One region of the Bacillus sp. VA13 genome, then DNA from elsewhere that is predicted to be linked to it. Evidence: predicted binding sites of a transcription regulator. Region 1 holds the regulator's gene; each other region holds the start of a gene.
What was found. The regulator LexA, encoded in region 1, represses DNA repair genes until DNA is damaged. The targets are predictions, from matches to a motif close to CGAACATATGTTCG.
Positions count from the first base shown of each region.

Region 2: the regulator LexA is predicted to act here: its motif matches at 1,828-1,841, upstream of dinB (damage-inducible protein DinB).
Region 3: the regulator LexA is predicted to act here: its motif matches at 1,835-1,848, upstream of AC0C66_RS14585 (DNA repair exonuclease).
Region 4: the regulator LexA is predicted to act here: its motif matches at 1,168-1,181, upstream of uvrB (excinuclease ABC subunit UvrB).

Region 1 covers NZ_JBVQPP010000001.1:380,725-383,940, reverse strand. Annotated here, with positions in the region: gene AC0C66_RS01650 (YneB family resolvase-like protein) at 1-337, opposite strand, end outside; gene yneA (cell division suppressor protein YneA) at 356-673, opposite strand; gene lexA (transcriptional repressor LexA) at 823-1,440, shown strand; gene AC0C66_RS01635 (hypothetical protein) at 1,834-2,262, opposite strand; gene fosM (FosM family fosfomycin resistance protein) at 2,339-2,761, opposite strand; gene AC0C66_RS01625 (YndM family protein) at 2,958-3,216, shown strand, end outside.
Region 2 covers NZ_JBVQPP010000004.1:27,018-30,233, reverse strand. Annotated here, with positions in the region: gene AC0C66_RS15435 (amino acid permease) at 1-1,094, opposite strand, end outside; gene dinB (damage-inducible protein DinB) at 1,269-1,787, opposite strand; gene AC0C66_RS15425 (MarR family transcriptional regulator) at 1,954-2,412, shown strand; gene AC0C66_RS15420 (MMPL family transporter) at 2,409-3,216, shown strand, end outside.
Region 3 covers NZ_JBVQPP010000003.1:511,194-514,409, forward strand. Annotated here, with positions in the region: gene AC0C66_RS14580 (ATP-binding protein) at 1-554, opposite strand, end outside; gene AC0C66_RS14585 (DNA repair exonuclease) at 559-1,785, opposite strand; gene AC0C66_RS14590 (ABC transporter permease) at 1,891-3,150, opposite strand; gene AC0C66_RS14595 (ABC transporter ATP-binding protein) at 3,143-3,216, opposite strand, start outside.
Region 4 covers NZ_JBVQPP010000002.1:641,040-644,255, forward strand. Annotated here, with positions in the region: gene AC0C66_RS11395 (CsbA family protein) at 844-1,074, shown strand; gene uvrB (excinuclease ABC subunit UvrB) at 1,259-3,216, shown strand, end outside.

The sequences.
Region 1 (3,216 bases):
CCTCCGATAACTCCAGTTCACCTCTGTGAGCCGTTGTATAGACTTTCACATCTTCTCTGTAGATACAATGGAGCAGGGCGATTTTTGCATTTCCCCGACCGAGCCTAGTCTCATCCTGAACCAAAATAACATCAATTCCCGAATTCTTGATCTCATCAAGCAGCTCAAATACACCGTCACGATCCATTTCATATCCGCTGGCTTTTTCAGAAATCACTTTGACGACTTCCATGCCGTTCTCGGCTGCAATGGCCGTTAGCTCCTCCACCTGCCGCTTTAATGAAGTTTCCTGCTGTTCTTTATTTGTGCTTACGCGGGCATATATGAGTGCTTTCATTTTTTCTATCTTTCCTCTCTATCTTACAGTTGCCAATTTATATGCATCCTGATGCTTCTTTTTCAATGGAATCACCAACTCATCTCCCGGCTGGATATCAGACGTCTGAAGATGATTTTTATCAGCTACCCATTCAATAAAATCGTTTTTGTTTATCTTTTTTGTATCTGCTACCTGATCAGCAATTGACCAAAGTGTGTCGCCTTGCTGGACTTCTATTTTAGCATACTGATTAAGTTCCTGACCGCTGCTTGTATATGACAGCAAAAGGATAACCGCGCTCAAAATCACTGTGAATAGACCGACAAAAATAATAGATTCTTTACTCATGATCATAACCTCCAACAGGAATGTTCGTTCGCTTTTTTATAATTTCAGTATATACGAACAAACGTTTCTGTCAATTGTTTTTTCGAACCTATGTTTGTACTGTAAGGAAAATCATGCTATAATCTTCTTAAAATCGACGTTTTGAGGTGCGAAAAATGACGAAGCTATCAAAAAGGCAACTTGATATCCTCCGTTTTATTAAAGCAGAGGTTAAATCAAAAGGATATCCGCCTTCCGTGAGAGAAATCGGAGAGGCTGTTGGGCTTGCGTCCAGCTCAACTGTCCACGGCCATTTGGCCCGTTTGGAAACAAAAGGGCTGATCAGACGGGATCCGACAAAACCTAGAGCAATAGAAATACTTGATGAAGAAGTAGACATTCCGCAAAGTCAGGTCGTTAATGTACCGGTCATCGGGAAAGTCACGGCGGGATCTCCTATTACAGCAGTAGAAAATATTGAAGAATATTTTCCGCTTCCTGACCGTATGGTTCCTCCGGACGAGCATGTGTTTATGCTGGAGATTATGGGAGACAGTATGATTGATGCTGGTATTCTCGATAAGGATTATGTCATCGTTAAACAGCAAAATACAGCGAACAACGGGGAAATTGTAGTTGCGATGACAGAAGATGATGAAGCTACGGTAAAACGTTTCTATAAAGAGGATACTCACATTCGCTTACAGCCTGAAAACCCAACGATGGAACCTATCATCTTGCAGAATGTCAGCATTCTAGGGAAAGTGATTGGCGTGTTCAGAACCGTCCATTAACCTATTGATCTATCAAATGCATGAAATAACCCCCTCTTCCTTTATGGAGAGGGGGTTTATTGTACAAAAAAGCAGGCTCGCCCTGACTTATGGGTGCGAGCCTGAATAGGAGGAAAAAGAACATCATGTTTACACCATAATTATCCACCAAACAATTGTTGAAGTCAAGAAATTTTCTTTCCTTCAGGAAACTTTTATCTGAATATTGTCCGTTTAAAATATTAGACGTTATGTCCTTAAAAATGTTTCATTTTCTTAGGTCGTGGAATGACGTGGTTTCATGTTTATGTAAGGAGCGCGGCAGTAATTGAATTTTAATGAAAATTTAGTACATAGTGTAGTTGGTTCAACATTTTCTAAAAAACAGCTCACTTCTCTTGATCAACGTGAGCTTCAATCAAAATGAAAATATTGTATACCACAACTGCCCTTTACCCGAACACTCGTGCAGTTTTCTGAGTGTTCTTCTGCTAATATACGGTATCGGTGAAACGGATCGATAGAAACCTTATCCTGAGCACTAAAATCAAACCAGCTGCCGCTGAATTGCTTCGTGCTCAGTGTGGTATATTCTCCCGTAAGCCCCATTCGCTGAAGTTTAATCTCAACTGAACAAGTATTGGCTCCCAAGATCGTAAACTGATAGCCTAAAATATAGTCGATCGCCGGGACATCACTGATATTTTCCAGAACAAACGATTTTGTGCTGTCATTTAAAATAAAGTCTGTTTTGTGATCAAAATCTAAAGCTGACACATGGGTACTGCCAATGCCAAAAAAACACATCAAAACTGCTGTTAAGCCTAAGATACTTATTTTCAATTACACCCCTCCTTTACCACATTTTAACCCTACATGAGATTTATGTATATGTTCTGTGTAATATCAAGAGGTCGTTTCAATCATAAAAATCCATATGCGTTTTTTCCTGTTTATAATAACGAAGCCTGTCTTGAAGGGTTCCGGTATGAAATTCAAACTTGTGGCCGTCAGGGTCGGTAAAATAAATTGATTTTCGATCGCGTTCATCTCGTTCTCTGCCAGGCAGGATATTGACATGAAGCCTTTTTAATTTTGCTGACATTTCCTCAAACTCTTGATCTTCAATAGTAAATGCAATATGGGTATAAGACTCCTTAATGTCATTTCTCGGAATGTCAGGTTCTTCATTAAGCGCAAGCCAAATGCCATTTAAATCAAAATATGCTGTTGTTTTTCCCTTTACCAGAAGCTTGGCATCAAACACTTTTTGATAAAAATCAATCGATGTATACAGATGAGAAACTGAAAATAATAAGTGATTGATTCCTTTTACCTTCACAAATCATTCCCCCTTGAAAGCTGATCATCCATATGTACGACTTTTTTCCAAAAAAGTTTCATGCAGTCAGCAAAAAATACCAGTGTAAACAAAATCGGATTGTTTAAAATAATGATTGTCGAATTGAATTACTTATGTTTTTATAATTTGTTTACAGCCAAGGGTTTTCTTCAAAAATAACAATTTAGGTGGTCAAATGAAACATATCATTGCTCTTGCTTCAAAGGTTGCTTTCACTCTCGCCCTTTTATATGTGATTTTGGACAGAGTCTATCACGCGCCCTTTTTAAGTGTAATGTTTATTGCACTTTTCCTAGGTTTTGTTTCCTATCTATCCGGTGACATGCTCGTCCTTCCGCGAACAAACAATATTACAGCTTCATTGGCTGACTTTGGACTTTCATTCGTTATTCTTTGGGTCTTTGTTTTAACCCAAACAAGAAATGATTTCCCAC
Region 2 (3,216 bases), on a different contig from region 1:
AATACGCCTTCTGGCATGATGTAGTTTAATGTAACACCGATTAAAATCACGATAGCTGAAAAGAACAACGCATTTCTAGGTACTTTACGCGGAGTCAGTTTTGCCATTGATTCAGGCGCATTGTTATCTTTCGCCAGAGAATAGACCATACGGCTTGTACTGAATACAGCGCTGTTGCATGCTGAAGCAGCGGATGTCAACACAACAAAGTTGATAATGCTTGCTGCCCCGACGATGCCAACTGCGACAAACACCTGTACGAATGGGCTTTCGCTGGGATTGATGACATTCCAAGGATAGATGCTCATAATCACGAGAAGAGCACCGATATAGAAAAGCAACACCCGGACAGGGATATTGTTGATCGCCTTAGGGATTACTTTTTCAGGGTTTTCTGTTTCACCGGCTGTCAGTCCGACCAGCTCAATGCCGACAAAGGCAAACACAACCATCTGGAACGATAGGATAAACCCGTGCATGCCATTCGGGAACATGCCTCCGTGGCTCCAGAGATTTGTGAAACTGGAGACCCCAGAGCTTGTGGAGAAACCTTTAAAAATCATTACAAGGCCAATGACGATCAGTGCCAAAATGGCAATGACTTTAATTAACGCAAACCAAAATTCTAATTCTCCAAAAAGCTTGACGGTTGCCAAGTTCATAATCAGTAATATAATCAGAGCGATTAAGCCGGGCACCCATTGCGGCACACCCGGGAGCCAATATTGAGTGTAGAGCCCGACGGCTGTCAGATCAGCCATTGCAATCGAAATCCAGCAGAACCAATAGGTCCAGCCGGTGATAAAAGCTGCCATATCGCCTAAATAGTCTTGTACAAAATCAACAAAAGAGTGATAGTTCAAATTCGATAACAGCAGTTCACCCAGAGATCTCATAATTAAAAAGCAAATGATCCCTGTGATCATGTAAGCAAATAGAATAGACGGTCCAGCAAAATGAATCGATTTTCCGGAGCCGAGAAATAAGCCCGTTCCAATGGCTCCGCCGATGGCGATGAGCTGGATGTGCCTGTTTTTCAAGCCTCTCTCCAATTTTTGCTGATTTATATTGTCTTTCGTCATGTCGTCTGTCACTTTGTGTGTTCCTCCATTGAAAAATTGTTTATTGAGTCAGCAATATATTTTTAATGATTATTATAACACTAAAATTTATATCTTTTTTACTATACAGAAAATATGAAAAGAAATTTTAATGTTTTTGAACGTTCCATCATAAAAAAAGCGGCTCAATTTAGGAGCCGCTTTCTTTTATGCCATTTCAGTTTTTTTCATGTACAGGTAGAGCCCATAATCTGTCGGAGCAGATGCGTATCCTGTCTGCCGCAGCATTGCTGTGATATTTCCGCGGTGGTATGTCCCGTGGTTGACAACGTGGGGAACCAGCTCAGAAACAGTCGTTTTCATGATTCCGCCTGAGGGGTTTTTAATCTGGAGGGGCTTATTGAGCTGTTCTTTTTGCTGTAAAAATAATGTATAGCGCTCGGATAACGTCAGAAACAGGGCTTCCATTTCCTCCATTTCTTTTGCCTCTGTCTGTTCTTTGAGCTGTTCAGCTAACATCAAAGCATCGGTCATGCTTTGGCCGGAAAACACTTCAATCCAGCCGAGATCAGAAAGATAAACATGAGACAACACATGGGATATCGACGGAAACACGCTTTGAATCTCTTGGCGGTACACCTCTTTTGGAAGCTCTTTTAATCGGTTGAATATTTGCTGATTGGCCCAGACGTTATATTCATACAATGTTAATGAAAAATCTGACATGTTCATTTTCCCCTTTCGTGTTTCTGATGTCTATTATACACGAACGAGCGTTCTCTTTTAGATGTTCATAAATAAAATTTGTTGACAGATATAGTTTAGGGGAATAAACTATTTGACATTGATCATAAAGTTTAGAGGGGTAAACTATAATGAGGAGGGGAAGATGTTGAATGAACAAAAGCTATGTCAGGCGATAAACCTGTTTGTGGAAGTATTACTTGAAGGGACAGAGTTTGTGCATCATGAAATTAATCAGGATGTATTCAAGAATATCTCAAGGGAACAGGCAGACTTGTTAAAAATTTTAAAAGTCAAGGGGCCAACCTCTCCCGGCAGCCTAGCCATGTATCAAAATGTCCATAAAAGCGCGATTTCTAACAGACTGAAAAAGCTGCTCGATAAGGGATTGGTTGAATGGGATGACTGTCCGGCGAAAAGTGATAAGCGCTCTAAGCTTATTAATATCACAACCAGCGGTGAAACCATATTGGAAGAATTAGATTCTGCCATTTTTAACGCTCTCAAAGAGTTGATCGATGATATAGATGAGAAACACTTAAATTCTATCATAGAGATATTCACCATTCTAAAAAACAAATTTAAAGGAGGAGATTCTGCAGAATGAGAGCAATCATCAAATTCAAGTGGGCAATTGCAGCGGTTATATTAGCACTTACCGTCGTTTTGAGTTTGTTTTCTCCGAACTTAACGGAGCTGGCCAATCAAAAGGGGCAGGCCCAGCTTCCTGCAGATGCTGTTTCAGAAAGAGCAAATGCCATTTTAAAACAAGCGGGAGAAGACAATAATTCGATCAGTATAGTCTTTACATTAGACCACGCTTTGAAGGAAGAAACAGAGGATCAGCTCCGGACAATGATCGATAAAGTCAAAAAGATCGACGGTGTAGAAGAAGTAACGTCTCCTCTGACAGCGGAAAAAGAAGTCAAAGACCAATTGATTTCAAAAGACAAGAAAACGGTTCTCATTCCTGTCACGATTACAGGTTCTGATAAAAAAGCGGAAAAAATCGCGGATGACATTTATACAATCGTTCCTGATGATGTGACGGCATATATTACGGGAGCCTCTCTTATCAATCAGGATTTCGCTCACAGCTCAGAGGAAGGGCTCAAGAAAACGGAAGTGATCACAGTCTGCTTGATCATCGGTTTACTGCTGATCGTGTTTCGATCTGTTGTGACGCCGTTTATCCCGATTGTGGTTGTCGGTTTCTCTTATCTGATCAGTCAATCCATACTGGGCATCCTTGTGTACAATGTTGATTTTCCTATCTCGACGTTTACGCAAACCTTCTTAGTCGCCATTCTGTTCGGGATCGGAACAGATTACTGCATTCTTCTTCTGACCCGATTCCGTGAAGAGTTAGCAAACGGGCATGACAAAAAAGAAGCGGCGCTTATCGCTTACC
Region 3 (3,216 bases), on a different contig from region 1:
TCCTGATTCAATTGAGGGTTTCGCCCGTTTGGTTTATAGAGCCTTTCGCCTTCCTTTGTCAGCTGTGAATCAAGCTTAGATACGGCTTCAGCGCCAAACAAGCTGGAAAACAGCAAAAATTCCCCTATCATGTCCCGATTAAAGGCGTGAATTTCCTGCAGCCCGAATACGTCAAACGAATAAATGGCTTTGTACAGCGCCCTGTCTGTGCCCTGGAACAGCTGCTTTAAAAAATCTTCTTGCTTCACTTCGCCTTTTTCTGTGTACACTCTCAGCTTTTCGGCAGTCCCCTTCGTCCGTTCAATTTTCACAGCCCCATACTCAGGATGTTCAGCTTCAAGAACACCGCCATAGACACCGCCTGTTTTCGGTTCATATTTTTTCGTTTTTGGAAAACCAAACAGCATGCTTTCAATAAATGACATTATCGTCGTTTTCCCTGCCTCATTTAATCCGTAGATTAATTGGACAGGCGAGGCGGAAAAGTGAAAGGTCTGATTGGAAAATTTCCCGTATTGGTAGATATGTAAAGATGTAATTCGCAAAGCTTTCACCGCCTCATATTTCAAGCACCTTAAGCTGTCTTTTCAATAAAATCTGTGCCTGTTCTTTTATTTCCTGTAACTCCTCTTGGCTAAACCGGTCCGCGTGCCTTCTGTACACAGGATGCCGCTCAAGCCCTTCCAGCACATCTGACAGATCGCCGCGGTCAATGTCCGCAAATAAACCGCCAAAAAAAGGATCAAGGTTTGTAAGGTTTGCTTCATTTTCTATCTCATCGTCCAATGAAAGCGGAAAAACGAAGTGTTCCTCCTCAGCCTCTTGCTCCTGAAAGGCTTCGAGAAGCTCATCCAAGGTGCCTTTCGGCGCCTCCAGCAGCCATTCCGGCGCCCGCCCTTGTAATACGAGTCTTACACAAACAGGGCTCCCCTTTATCCGGAGCTTCGAAAACGCGTCCTCAACCATTTGGAAAATGGCAGTCATATTCTTTGCCCCCGTCACATCAACTGCCGCTTTTTCCCACAGGACATCATGCGCTTTCTGAAATTCATAAGAAATATCTCCGTTAGTCACACGAACGAGATAATAGCCTTTATCTCCCGTCTCCTTCATATGGCGCGCTTGCGTGTTTCCCGGATAGATGATTGCCGGGTGCTCGGCAGAAAGAACCTGGCGTTTATGTATATGGCCAAGCGCCCAATAATCCATTCCGCTTTTCACGAGATCGTCATGCGTAAACGGGCAATACGGATCGTGTCCTTCAGATCCTGATAGTGTGCCATGGAGCATACCGATATGAAACGGGGCGTCAGTCGACCTCCGATAGCGGGCGGCTTGGTTTTCCGTCACGGCTCTGGCCTGATAGCTGAAACCGTAAATGCTTGCTATGCGCCTACCTTCCTTATAAAACGATTTTTCTTCAGGAACTGCGGACGAAAAAATATGGACATTCTCAGGCCATTCAATCGGCGTCCACTCCCCGCCAAGATGATCGTGGTTCCCAAAGATCACATAAACTGAAATCCCGCATTCTCTCAGTCTTTCAAACTGTTTTTTCAAAAAGAGCTGCGCCTTTAAGCTTCGATTGGCTTCGTCAAACAGGTCCCCCGCCAGCAAAATGAAATCAACGTTTTCTCTTACTGCAGCATCTATCATATGTTTCACGCTTTTAAATGTGCTTTCTTTAATCCGGGCAAAAATCGGTTCCGGCAGATGCGATATCCCGTAAAACGGGCTGTCTAGATGTAGATCTGCCGCATGAATAAAGGTTAGATCAGTCAACATTCTGCTCCTTTCCAGGATGAAGTACCCTTATTTTAGCATCGAATTCTTGCGAATGCACGTTCTGTCAATAAAGAAACAGCCTGAGAATCCCCAGGCTGTTTTTAATCAATTTTTCGCTAAACGAAGTGCTTGTTTGATCGCTTTGAATGCGCTTGAGTTGCCGTAAATCAATACACCGCCCTTGTAAATTCTGGCACCGATGACAGCCAGTATGACAATGGTGAGCAGCGTGATTCCGATTCCGGCAGCAGCCTGCCAGAACGGAATATCAAGCATACCGACGCGCAAGAACATAATCATTGGTGTAAAAAACGGAATAAACGAGGTTACCGTAATAAATCCTGCATCAGGTGCATTCAAGCCGAACATCGCGATCATAAAACCGGCGACAACCAATAGCGTCATCGGCGTGATCGTTTGCTGCACGTCCTCTATTCTGCTGACGACACTGCCGAGAAACGCGGCAAGTGTCGCGTATAAAAAGTAGCCGAGCAAAAAGAAAATCACAGCATAGATGACAGTGGTTGCTGATACGTCGGTCAGATTAAGAAATCCGCCGACAGATGATGCCGTTTCGCTCTTTTGGTTCAGCTTAAGCGACAGAGAGCCGGCTCCTATAATGATTGCAAGCTGCGTGATCCCGACGAGCCCGATGCCAAGCAGCTTTGCAAACATCTGCTGGATCGGCGGCATGCTTGAGATCAGGATTTCCATGACACGCGAAGATTTTTCGGTTGCAACCTCCATCGCAATCATGCTGGCATACATAATCACAGAGAAATAAATGACGAACAGCATAATATAAACAAGCCCTACCGTCTGGCCCAGCTCTTCCTCAGACTTCGCACCCTCTTTCAGTGCCTCCTGCCCGACAGTAACGGGCGCATAAAGACTGCTGATCGTTTCCTGCGAAACGCCGAGCTCCGCCGTTCCGACAGCCGTTTTGGTTTGCGTCAGCGCCTGCTGCAGCGTTTGGTACGTGCTTTCATCAGAAATCGTTAACGCTTTATATGTTCCTGAAATGGTTCCTTTTTCATCTCGTTTAATGATGAGCATGCCATCAAGCGCTTCATCTTTGACTTGCTTTGTGACTTCATCCTCCGATTGCTTCGATTGCTTCACATCAAGATCACTGTTTGTATCCACCGCTTTCAGCTGCTTCGAGAAAATCGGATATAATTCGTTTGTTTCATCAACAACGGCGATTTTTTCTTTCGCATCATCACCTTGAAACAAAGAAATGATCGACTCCAGATTCGTTACAACTAAAACAAGCAGTACTGTGATGACAGTCGAAATAATAAAGGATTTTGCCATAATCTTATTTTTATATGTATGAGAAAGCATGATCCAAAATTTATTCATAGACGGCCCCCACCTTTTCTATAAAAATATCATGCAGTGACGGCTCTTCAAGCTCAAACTTTCTGA
Region 4 (3,216 bases), on a different contig from region 1:
ATGATAGTAAACACTATCATTCAATTGTAGGTTTTTAGGAAAATGCTGTCAAACGCAGAAAGCCCTAAATAAAATGAATAGTTAAGTTAGTTAGATTATCATGAAAAATGGGGCCAGGCTGGTGCTGTATGCCTATTTTTCTTATATTCTCGGAATCTGGCGGCGGGCATGCTTTAATAAAAAAAGTGCCGCTGATTGGAACAGCGGCACTCATGTAAATTCATATATGTTCTTACTTTATGGAATAAGTGAAATCATAGTTGCTTATTGTGCTGTAGTCGCCATCATGGGATTTCAGCCTCATATACACACGTTCTCCGGACTTCTTAATCGAGAGTAAGTTCCTCCTTGGCCATGATCTTCAGTTTGGATAACAATTGTCCAAAGGAACCATTCTTCATCGGCAGCCGTCTGGAGCTTCCATCTATAATGATTATCGGGAAGAACTTCGAGGGCTGAACTTTTATCATCAGCTAGATTTGTGATTGCAAAAGCGGGTTGTGATGCCATAAGGAGACCGGGGGAGTCAGCTGCTGTTGAAACATATGTAACGAACTTGAACTTCATATTTGTCCACTCCTGTCCATTTTTGTATTGAACTGCCCAGATCTACAACCATACTATATAACTCTGCTTGTTTATCTTGTGAATCATTCCATTCTATTATTTATCATTGTTTGATCTATTGATGTTTCTATTGACCGGGACCAAAGCGCAAATATAGTGATTGATTTTGGCTGAAAAAGGGTATGGTGTAGAAAGAGGGAACGATTGCACGATTGTCCGATTCTTCATTTTTTACTATAATCAGATCAGATGAAGAATCCCTGAGGAGGGTTTTTGTTGATTACAAAAGCCGTTTTTGCATTGTTTTTCCCTTTTATGCTCGTTGTTCTTTTTACAAGAGTCACCTTTAATCATTATGTGGCGATCGCTCTAACAGCTGCATTGCTGTTTGCCTCTTATTTAAAAGGCTATACAGAAACGTATTTTATTGTAGGATTGGATGTTGTGTCTCTTGTGGCTGGCGGACTGTATATGGCCAAAAAAGCTGCTGAGAAAAAAGAAGAATAAATCGGACATAATGAATATAAAGACTGAATTCCTGCTTTTACGTTTTAAAAGCAGGTTTTTTATACACGAAAACAGCTGGAAATAAAAAACCACCGAACTTTAGTTCGTATTTTTAGTGATTTTGCATTCCATTGTGTTACTATATCTATAGGAAGATTTCGTTAAAGAAACGGAGGCTTATTTTGTGAAAGATCGCTTTGAGTTAGTCTCGAAATATCAGCCCCAGGGAGATCAGCCGAAAGCCATTGAAAAACTTGTAAAAGGAATTCAGGAGGGCAAGAAGCATCAGACTCTGCTGGGGGCGACAGGAACGGGCAAAACATTTACGGTGTCCAATTTGATTAAAGAAGTCAATAAGCCGACGCTTGTCATTGCCCATAACAAAACCCTCGCCGGACAGCTTTACAGTGAGTTCAAGGAATTTTTTCCGAACAACGCTGTCGAGTATTTTGTCAGCTACTATGATTATTATCAGCCGGAGGCGTATGTGCCTCAAACGGATACGTTTATAGAGAAAGACGCAAGTATTAATGATGAAATAGATAAATTAAGACACTCCGCAACATCGTCTCTGTTTGAGCGGAGAGATGTCATTATTATTGCGAGTGTGTCTTGTATATATGGTCTCGGTTCGCCTGAAGAATACCGGGAAATGGTCGTGTCACTGCGGTCTGAAATGGAAATTGAGCGCAACGAGCTGCTCAGAAAGCTTGTAGACATCCAATATGCCCGCAACGATATCGACTTTCAGCGCGGTACATTTCGGGTGCGCGGAGATGTAGTGGAAATCTTCCCGGCATCCCGTGATGAACACTGTATCAGAGTCGAGTTTTTCGGAGATGAAATCGAGCGGATCCGAGAAGTGGATGCCCTGACAGGAGAAATTCTCGGCGACCGTGATCATGTCGCGATTTTCCCGGCATCCCACTTCGTAACGCGGGCCGAGAAAATGGAGAAAGCGATTCAAAATATCGAGAAAGAGCTTGAGGAGCAGCTGAAGGTCATGCATGAAAACGGCAAGCTGCTGGAAGCGCAGCGTTTAGAGCAGCGGACAAGATATGATCTTGAAATGATGCGGGAAATGGGTTTCTGCTCCGGCATTGAAAACTATTCAAGACATTTGACGCTTCGGCCTCCGGGTTCAACACCGTATACGCTTCTTGATTATTTTCCTGACGATTTTATGATCGTGGTGGATGAGTCGCATGTGACAATTCCTCAGGTGCGCGGCATGTTTAACGGAGACCAGGCGCGGAAACAGGTACTCGTGGATCACGGTTTCCGGCTTCCGTCAGCGCTTGATAACCGTCCGCTCCGTTTTGAAGAGTTTGAAAAGCATATGCACAATATCGTGTATGTATCAGCAACGCCAGGGCCGTATGAGATTGAGCACACGGATGAAATGGTCGAGCAGATCATCCGTCCGACAGGGCTTCTTGACCCGCTGATTGATGTGCGTCCGATTGAAGGCCAGATTGATGATTTGATCGGTGAAATTCAAGCAAGGATTGAGCGGAATGAACGGGTGCTCGTGACAACCCTGACGAAAAAAATGTCAGAAGACCTGACCGATTATTTAAAGGAAATCGGCATTAAAGTAAACTATCTGCATTCAGAGATTAAGACGCTTGAACGGATTGAAATTATCCGTGATCTGCGTCTCGGCAAGCATGATGTGCTTATCGGCATCAACCTGCTGAGGGAAGGGCTCGACATTCCTGAAGTATCTCTCGTTGCGATTTTGGATGCGGATAAGGAAGGCTTCCTTCGTTCTGAGCGTTCGCTGATCCAGACCATCGGACGGGCAGCAAGAAACTCAGAAGGCCGCGTCATTATGTACGCAGATAAAATGACGAAGTCTATGGAAATTGCGATTAATGAAACAAAACGCCGCCGCGAGCAGCAGGAGCGGTTTAACGAAGAGCACGGCATTACGCCGAAAACGATAAATAAAGAAATTCGCGATGTCATTCGTGCCACAGTAGCAGCTGAGGATAAAGCGGAATACAAAACAAAAGCCGCGCCGAAGCTGTCGAAAATGACGAAGAAAGAACGCCAGAAAGTCGTTGAACAGATGGAGCACGAAATGAAGGAAGCAGCCAAGGCGCTTGACTTTGAAAGAGCCGCGGAGCTTCGCGATTT